DNA from 3 places in the Bacillus sp. EB V-12 genome. Region 3 is predicted to be linked to each of the others. Evidence: riboswitches for the same ligand, from Rfam matches in the RefSeq annotation. Region 3 holds a riboswitch; each other region holds the start of a gene.
What was found. Region 3 has a riboswitch for magnesium ahead of ACZDYH_RS27720 (FtsW/RodA/SpoVE family cell cycle protein). Riboswitches for the same ligand answer to the same signal wherever they lie in the genome.
Positions count from the first base shown of each region.

Region 1 (3,288 bases), on a different contig from region 3:
TTTTATCATTATATCTTGTCGAAATATTTATATATTTAAAATTGAGTTCGACATAATTTTATTTATTATAATACTGTTTACAAAAACAAAAAGAAGGTGTCACCAAGTCAAAGTTCGACTTATGCAACATCCCTCTTCCCAAACTATTTATAGCATATTTATTAATATTTCAGGTCTTCCCCAATTCATTTCTTCACAAACAAATCTAAGTTTTTCTTCATCCATTGTGTGTAATCCTTCTTCTAGTGAACATGAAATTGGAACTTCACAGTGAATTTGGGCTAATTGTAACGAAATATTTAAGTTCTCTAAATCACTTTCAATCTTCGTACGCTGCGCTTTTGTTAATGATTCTACATTTTCTAGTACAGCGGATACTGTTCCGTGCTCTTGAATAAGCTTATACGCTGTTTTTTCACCGATACCTTTTACACCTGGATAATTATCACTTGTATCTCCCATGAAAGCTTTTGCATGGACGATTTGCCACGGCTCTACACCTTTTTCTTCCATGATTTTCTCCGGTGTGTAATATTCGTAATTTCCAATTCCTTTACGCAGAAGCATAACTGTAACGTTCTTATCAACAAGTTGAAGTAAATCTGTATCACCAGTTAAAATATAAACTTCAGCTTCATTGCAGTATTGTTTTGCAAGCGTACCGATACAATCGTCCGCTTCGTAGCCTTTCATACCGATAACTGGAATGGATAATTTCGCAGTCATTTCTTGCACTAAATCAAATTGAGGAATTAATTCTTCTGGTGGCGCTGCACGATTTGCTTTATAATTCGAGAACGATTCTGTTCTAAATGTCGTACTTCCCATATCCCAGCATGTAACGATATGTGTTGGTTCGATCGCTTGCGTAGCTGTTAACAAGTGTTTCATATAACCATGAATCCCGTTCGTAGGGGTTCCATCTTGTCGTTTCATAAATTGTCCGTAGACACTTGTTGCGTAAAAAGCACGAAATAATAGTGCCATACCATCAACTAATAATACTTTTTTCATAATTCCTCTCCTATTAAAAAAATAATAACCTCACGTTATCACGTAAGGTTATATAAATAGATTACCATTCTACGTTTTTGCTCAACTTTGTCTATTATACATTGTTTTTGTATATTTAGCACCATTAACACATTAAGACATTCTACTACAACAAGTATGCAATATGCCTGAATACGTATTTTTTCCAGTAGAAACAACGATAGCTTTTGCATTTCCACTAACGATATGCGAACCTTTAAAACATACATTTTCAAGCTCAAGTGGATTATAATCTTTCATCCGTTTTAATGGAATAAATCGTTTACGTTCAAGGTGATAGCAGCTCTCAAACTTCTCTATATTCGCTTCGTTTCCCGTTAACACAGACTCATTCACTAATAAATCATCTGCATAAATAATACGTACATCAGCTGGCACAGCATCTCCAGCCGAAAGAAAAATCATATCTCCAGGTACAAGTTCTTGCACTGGTATCTCCATCATTTTCAGTTCACTATTTAACCCTGTACTACTAGAACATTCTACTCTAGATACAGTAATCGTTTCACGTTGTAATTCATCACACACACGTTGTTTTGAAAAACCTGGAATCATGCCACCAAGCTTCATCATTACTTCTGCGAGAAGTGCTCTTTTTGAAGTTAGTTCATTTCGGCCATATACTTGAATACGTTTTTGCGCCTCTTTCATTGATAGTCCGTCTCTTGTTGTTTTAAAATATGCAAATACAGATTTTACATCTCTTGTTGCAATTTCAATTAATAAATCTTTATTTTTTTGGAGCATTGTTTGTTCTTTTATTGATTTTTTACTTAGTTTATATGACGTGTTACCCACAGTTTTGTTTGCATATAACATATTATCGTCTCCTCCTTTACAACATAGGAAGAAACGCTTTGTTTCTCAATTTATCCACTTTACTGTGAAAGTGTCTCGCGCTTTATAAACGCTACATTGTGATAAATATAGAGGGAGGAACAAATCGTTTCCTGCCTACATCATATATTTTTGATTTGAAGTATATGGGTAACGGAACCGAGTCAGAATTTGACATGCTCCTCACCTCCTCGTTTAATTTTATAGTTTATACTATGAAATTACTCATAGCTTGGTAACAAAAAAGACCCCTACCCTTAAGAGAGTAGCGGCCATTACATACACAAATAAACGATTTCTAATATAATTAGAAATCTACGGACCTCTCCCTCACCGAGTTTTAGCACTGTATAGCATAGGTACATTACCAGCTACGTTAAGAAAAACCTTAATTCGATCATTCCTGTTGACCCATTGGCGTCTCTCGACATTTTTGGGCAGTAGCATTTCTCTATACAGGAGCCTCACCTAACAGAGACTTATTTTCATTACATTGAAAATGTTACTCTTATTTAAAATAGATGTCAACCGTAGCCTACAATTTTTTCAAAAGGTATGGCAAACTAACATATATAAAGTGTAACTTTAATCAGTGGAGGTTTTGTTCATCCCCCACTGATTATTAGCCCTCACCAATCGGGCTTTTACGGGATAAAATAAAAAACTTTACGTTTAAACGTAAAGTTTTTAATAAGTTATACAACCAGCAATTACAATCCCAATTGAAATTGATAAAAACATAAGAAAAAGACCAACTGCTTGATTATCTTCTTCGAGACTTTTGTTTATATTAAAGCGTGGTGTAAGCCACTCAGCTAAATAAAAGACGATAATTTGAGCCAAAATCCCAACTGCTCCCCACGAAATCATATCAAGAAGTGAAATTGAATTAGCTGCTGTCGAATATAAAACAACAGCTAACCCAAGTAATCGTCCTCCAAGCACATAGCTTACCGCCTTATTTCCTTGAGCCATTAACTTAAATTCCTTTACTTTCGTTGTCACTTCCATCAAGAACAGACCTATACATAAAAGGCCGAGTGTTACTACTAAATATAATAAAAAATTAATCATTTTTTCCCCTCCTTTTTATACCTACCGGTAAATAGTACGATTCATTTCCTGTAATCTTTTCTCCCGCACGAATACCGATACTACTCGCTTTTCCAGCAATTAAAAACGAACCAAACACATATGACAGTTTCTCGATCCCTTTTTCTGTTTCCAAGGATACGACTGGCAGTTCGATATACTTTTGAAATATCGGCAGTGACGCTTTATATGTTTGGTGTGCATTTTGAAGCATAATATTTTCGTCTTTATCGCGAATCGTAATTGTATCTCCTTCTCTCCCAAATGAAGGTTTTTGAACGAAAGAACCTTTTCCTAAAAATAAAT
Region 1 is NZ_JBUXJL010000002.1:783,598-786,885, reverse strand. Features, by position in the region: gene ACZDYH_RS10740 (5'-3' exonuclease) at 148-1,014, opposite strand; gene ACZDYH_RS10735 (P-type ATPase actuator domain-containing protein) at 1,147-1,872, opposite strand; M-box (ykoK) riboswitch at 2,208-2,373, opposite strand; gene ACZDYH_RS10730 (DUF350 domain-containing protein) at 2,578-2,964, opposite strand; gene ACZDYH_RS10725 (glutathionylspermidine synthase family protein) at 2,957-3,288, opposite strand, start outside.
Region 1: another riboswitch for magnesium. It lies ahead of ACZDYH_RS10735 (P-type ATPase actuator domain-containing protein); the one in region 3 lies ahead of ACZDYH_RS27720 (FtsW/RodA/SpoVE family cell cycle protein).

Region 2 (3,288 bases), on a different contig from region 3:
AATGTTATTTCAAATGGCAAATTGAATTTACATAACCAAACATCTAGACAACTATATAACACGAACGTTATACTCAAAAAATTTAGCTATCGTTCGTGTTTTGTGTTAAAATAATTATACTACATTTTAAGGGAGCGTTTTATTATGAAAGAAGTATTTCGTTTACAAACTGATTTTTCATCTTCATTTGATCGCTGGGTAAGTTCTTTCGTGTCTGATCACCCAGCACAATTAGAATGGACAACTTTAAAGGAATTAATCCATGAATATACAACATCACATACAAATGATACGTTACCAGCATATATTTCTTCAGCTTTAACATATTACGCCCAACGCGTTTCAACTACAAACAGTTCAGAGATTGTTATTTTTGAAAACCCTACAATCTCGTAATCTATAATAAAAAAGCACTGGTTACAGTGCTTTTTTATTTATACTTATTTAACAAATGATCATATTCCATCCAAAAGTCGGTATACATACTTCGCTCAAACTCATTTAAAATTATCTTTTCACTTGATTTATTGAATAATTCTTTTGCCTGTAGCGCAAAAGAAACAATTTGTTTTCTATATTCATTTTCATTTACTTCTATATGAAGCCCTTCATAGTATATAGCCTTTTGATCAGTAGAAATAACTTTGACAAAATCCTTTAAAACCACATTTTCACCTATATGGTTTATAGTCCAATGAATTGAAATTGGGCATCCTAACATGAGCATAGTGCCACATCCGTGCAAAATAAGCCCCTCTTCATTTTCAATATCACAAATATATTCTTTATCTAAAGTTCGTAACAGAGCTAAAGCTGATTCACTTATTCCCCATTCCTCATCCATACCTGTTTGTGTAATAATCGTTCCATCCACATTTAAATAAATTTCCCCGTGAGAACATAAATCTTCCTGCTCATTAAACAACCACTTTTGATTCTCAATATTTATAATAAAATTTTGTGGTACCATTACAAATTCCCCTTTTATAAAAATATTTATTTTTCATATTATTTATAATCAATATCATACATTTCATCCCACATATCTATTATAAATCCGTTTAATATTTTAAAAACACAGATAAAAAAGATATTGACACTACAATTTTACAGTGCTAACATTCAACATGTAATTGAATATGTTCTCTGTTAGGTGAGGCTCCTGTATAGAGAAACGCTGCTGCCCAAAAATGTCGAGAGACGCCAATGGGTCAACAGGAAAGGTCGGAATGAAGGCCTTTTTTAATGTAGCTGGTTTCAGTACCTATGCTATACAGTGCTAAAACTCAACGAGGGAGAGGTGCATGTATTTTGTCATACACAAAAACTGTTTTTATTTATGTCTACTAACAGTCTTTGTTGTGGACTCTTTTAACTGCGAATTCAGACCTTTACTCGTTTTGAGTAAAGGTCTTTTTACGTCTATATGCACCTTACTATGAAACAAACATAGCATATTCAGAAACTACTAAATTGTACGGAGGTGAGGAACAGTTGGCAATTGATGATTCGGCCCAGATACCCATACGTTTTACATTCATATTTCATCATGTAGGTAGGAAAGAAACTGTTCCTCACCATTTCAAATAGTTAGGTAACAGATTGTTTCCTCCTTCATGACAGAGGAGGAACTACCGATGTTTAATTTACAAAGACAAGAAACAAAGCATGCTTATGAGCAAGATAGCATGAAAACAAATAACGAATTATTAGTGGAGGTTGCAACACAAGATGTAAGCTCTGCGTTAAAACTTTTAGAAACAACACAAGATGGATTATCTAAACAAGAAGCGTCTCGTAGACTTTCTTTATATGGTCCGAACGAAATAGCTCATAATAAAATGGCACCGTGGTACATTCAATTTCTGTCGGCATTTAAAAATCCATTTATTTTCGTTTTATTAGCTCTTGGAGCACTCTCCTTTTTCACGGATGATATGCAAGGAACAATTGTCGTATCTGCAATGGTACTACTTAGTGCAACAATTCGGTTTTCCCAAGAATTTCGTTCTCAAAAAGCTGCCGATAAGTTAAAGGCTATGGTTCGAACAACTGCGAGCGTATTTAGAATAAATGGATTTGTACATGAAACAAAAAATGTAACGAATTTAAATCGAAATTACACAACAGAAATTCCAATTGAGGAACTTGTACCTGGCGATATCATTTCCCTTTCAGCCGGTGATATCGTTCCAGCTGATGTGCGTATTGTATCCGCTAAAGATTTATTTGTTAATCAATCTTCTTTAACAGGGGAAGCACTTCCTGTAGAAAAATACGAACACTGCTACCATACAGAAAATAAGCATATCTTACCGACAAACATGAAAAAAAATTACAATCCACTCGATATGGAAAACCTTTGTTTCATGGGAACAAATATTGTAAGTGGTAGCGCAAAAGCTGTTGTCATCTCAACAAGTACCGATACGTATTTCGGCTCTTTAGCCAATAAGGTAATTGGAAAGCGTGTAGAAACAAGCTTTGATAAAGGTGTAAACAAAGTAAGCTGGCTCTTAATTACATTCATGCTTATTATGGCACCTATTGTCCTTCTCATTAATGGATTCACAAAAGGTGATTGGCAAGAAGCTTTCTTCTTCGCTATTGCCGTCGCTGTCGGCCTTACACCTGAAATGTTACCGATGATTGTAACTGCTAATTTAGCTAAAGGTGCCGTTAACATGTCTAAACAAAAAGTAATTGTAAAACAGCTAAATTCTATTCAAAACTTAGGTGCTATGAACATTCTTTGTACAGATAAAACCGGAACTTTAACAGAAGATAAAGTTGTCCTTGTTCGTCACTTAGATCCCAAGGGAAATGAATGCAATCGCGTCTTGCAATTTGCCTATTTAAATAGTTTCTATCAAACTGGATTGAAAAATTTAATAGATAAAGCTGTTATTAAGCATACAGAGGAAAACAATACATTTAATCCATCAGCTTTTCAAAAGCTAGATGAAATTCCATTCGATTTCGCCCGCCGGCGTATGTCAGTCATCGTAAAGGATATTTCAGGTGAACATACAATGGTTTGTAAAGGTGCCGTAGAAGAAATTTTATCAATTTGTAACTACACTGAAGTGGATGAAAAAATCGTTCCACTCACCGAGGAAATACGTTCAAATGTCAAAAAACTAAGTGAGACACTAAATAGTGAAGGTATGCGGGTTATTGCTGTTGCTTATAAAAAAGATAGAAGAATAAATGATACAGAGTACGCAGTAAAAGACGAAACTGATATGATTCTCGCTGGATATATCGGCTTTTTAGATCCACCGAAAC
Region 2 is NZ_JBUXJL010000001.1:499,489-502,776, reverse strand. Features, by position in the region: gene ACZDYH_RS02695 (DUF3932 family protein) at 145-396, shown strand; gene ACZDYH_RS02690 (hypothetical protein) at 431-970, opposite strand; M-box (ykoK) riboswitch at 1,139-1,304, shown strand; gene mgtA (magnesium-translocating P-type ATPase) at 1,638-3,288, shown strand, end outside.
Region 2: another riboswitch for magnesium. It lies ahead of mgtA (magnesium-translocating P-type ATPase); the one in region 3 lies ahead of ACZDYH_RS27720 (FtsW/RodA/SpoVE family cell cycle protein).

Region 3 (3,288 bases):
CAACATCATACGACGGAAAACGTAAAACTTGCTCTGCATCCAAATTATTTTTGGTTATAAGTAATTCCTTTAATAATTTCTTCATGTTAACTCCTCCTCATATTGCTAAGGGAGACTCTAGAGTTTCATGAGCGGTTTTGTTTTATTTTATCTGTCTTAAATTTTTTATTAGATCAATAACAGTTACATTGCAATCAATTCATTAGTTAGAATTACCTCCTTTTTGAATATAGACAAGATAAAACAAATAACATTAAACAGAAAAACCTTTACTCAAAAAGGAGTAAAGGTTTTTTACAATACAAATAAATGATTATTAAGACAGCTCTGCCAAAATCACAGAGGTGCCTTTCTATCAAATCGTATACCACTCCCTCGTTGAGTTTTAGCACTGTATAGCATAGGTTTTTATAACCAGCTACATTAAGAAGGGCCTTAATCCGACCGTTCCTGTTGACCCATTGGCGTCTCTCGACATTTTTGGGCAGCAGCGTTTCTCTATACAGGAGCCTCACCTAACAAAGCTTATTGAATTACTTCAAAATTTAAACCAGAATTTAATATTTGTCAACTGACTTTCAATTCCATTCATAAAAAATCTTTTATAGAAAATGAAATTATATTTTATTATAAATTTAAAATTCCTCTTAAAAAACATAGAATTCAAATAGATTTAATTCGAACAAACGTTATAAAACATATGAACCTTATTGTTTTTAATCAAATTCCAACTTTATAACAGAAGATGAATAATTAGTCATTCTGTATATCAAAAGAACATTCTTAAAAAAATCTTCTTTTATGATTAAAATCTTCTTTACCATTTATCAAATTTATATGATTAAATTACTTAATCGAACTATACACTACAAGTCGAAAATATGTATTTATACGAAATGATTACATACATTTTCGTACATCATTTCTCAAAGGGCTATAAAACAATAAAATATATAAAATTAGCAATACGGTTACTTGACAATCAAAAAAAATATATTTATGCTTGCCACACGAAACAAATACATAAAATTTATATTGCTGAACCTGTTAGGTGAGGCTCCTATACAAACACAGGCTATTGCCCAAAAATGTCGAAAGACGCCAATGGGTAGAACAGGAATTGTCGGATTAAGGCTCTTCTTAAGATAGCTAAGTAATGAATTTTCATTACTTTACGTTGTATAGTGCCAAAGCTCTACTAGGGGGAGAAAAGCCTTATTTAGTCATGCCATTTTAAATCCCTCTAGTTAAATACTAGGGGGATTTTTGCGTAAAAAAAACAGGGAGTAAGCGATAGAATCTTCCTAAACACAAGTCATATTTATTAATTGACGAGAACAAGATTCTATTCATTAGCAAATGTAATATTATGTTTTGTTTTAAATCAGGAGGATATTAAAATGAAAAAAATATTAAAACTCGATTATCTATTGCTCCTTCCTCTATTCATAACATGTACTTTAGGTATTGTCATGATGTATAGTGCAAGCTCCATTGTCGCTGTCCAACATTATGGTTATAACAGTAGACATTTTGTTGATTCTCAATTAACAAAGCTACTTTTAGGAACAATAGGGTTAATAGTTTGTGCTTTACTCCCATATGAAATATGGAAAAAACGAATAATCTCTATCTGTATTATGGTTGGGGGGATTTTTTTATTAATTATGGTTTTATGGAAAGGAAAAGTGGTAAATAATGCTCAATCATGGATCTTTGGAATACAGCCAGCTGAATTTCTTAAATTAGGAACAATACTTGTAACAGCCCGTTTTTTTGCACTACGACAAGAACAAGCTAAAAATAACTGGAGTAGTATGGGAAAACTTTTATTTTTTTTAGCTACAATTTTTTTTCTTATCTTTAAACAACCAAATTTAGGATCTGCACTTTTAATATTAGGTATAGGTTTTAGCATATTTCTTTGCTCAGGAATAAATATAAATCTACTAATCAAAAGAACTACCATCGGTTCTATTTTATGGTTACCTATTTTATATTATTTGATTCAATATAGTTTATCAGAAGTTCAAAAGATACGTATTACTACGATTTTCAATCCCTTTGTTGATGCGCAAGGAAATGGATACCAGCTTGTAAATTCTTTTATTGCCATTGGCTCTGGAGGAATCACTGGTCGTGGATTTGGAAATAGTATACAAAAAACAGGTTATCTTCCAGAACCACACACTGATTTTATAATGGCAATAGTTTCTGAAGAACTAGGATTTATTGGTGTATTTATTCTATTGGCTGGAGTTTTGACTATAGTACTTCGCTCCTTAAAAATTGCACAATTATGTGTAGATCCATTCGGCAGTTTTATAGCGATTGGTATAGGATGTATGATCGGTATGCAATCTGTTGTAAATTTAGGTGGTATTACAGGACTATTTCCTCTTACAGGTACCCCATTTCCATTTGTAAGTTTTGGTGGAAGCTCTTTAATGGTTAATTTAATAGCAATAGGAATATTAATTAATATTTCAATTTTCAACAAAATTAAGTCTAATAATTAGAATATATATTATGTAATATTTTTTAGAAAAATATTACATTCAACCTCATTGAGTAATCTATATTTAAAGAATTTCTAATTAATTTTTTAACTGTATGAATACAAATATCTATGTTCATTTTAATACGAAAAAAGGCAAGCATAAATTTATGCTTGCCTTCCGTTCTCAAAATCAATTACACCTAAAACAACGTGTGGTTAACCAAATTCAGATACTGTCTTCTAAGCCCTATTTTTTATTTTTCTAAAACAATTCCTGCTATTTCATTAGCATATTTTTTAGAGTCAAATTCATCATAGTTACTTAGTACCACAACAGACAAATATTCTTTTGGAAACCGCATGAAGTGTGAGCGGTAACCTGCCCAACTTCCTGAATGTTCCAAGTATCGAAAGTTAAAACCTTCAACAAGCCTTAACCCAAAAGCATAATCTTCATTGTCAATAATTGTATCCCCAGTTGAAGAAATTTTCGGACCTATTTCGCTCATTCTTTTAACGAGATTTTTTCCACCAACGGTAACTGTAGTTAAATTTTCTCCCCATTTTACCAGGTCTTCAACTATTGTATGAACTGCCCCATCCCCTGTATGTTCCCAAGGGCTTTCATAGATTTTATATGTTCCTTGCTCATTCCTCGAATATCCACTAGCAATTGAAATAGTAGTTGGGTAGCAATCCACAATCGCTGTGTCTTTCATGTGTAAAGGTTCAAAAATACGTTCCTTTACAAACTGACGTAGGGACTTGCCACTTACCTTCTCTACCAC
Region 3 is NZ_JBUXJL010000017.1:22,022-25,309, forward strand. Features, by position in the region: gene mgtE (magnesium transporter) at 1-85, opposite strand, end outside; M-box (ykoK) riboswitch at 365-530, opposite strand; M-box (ykoK) riboswitch at 1,037-1,213, shown strand; gene ACZDYH_RS27720 (FtsW/RodA/SpoVE family cell cycle protein) at 1,401-2,519, shown strand; partial or broken gene ACZDYH_RS27725 (serine hydrolase domain-containing protein) at 2,755-3,288, opposite strand, start outside.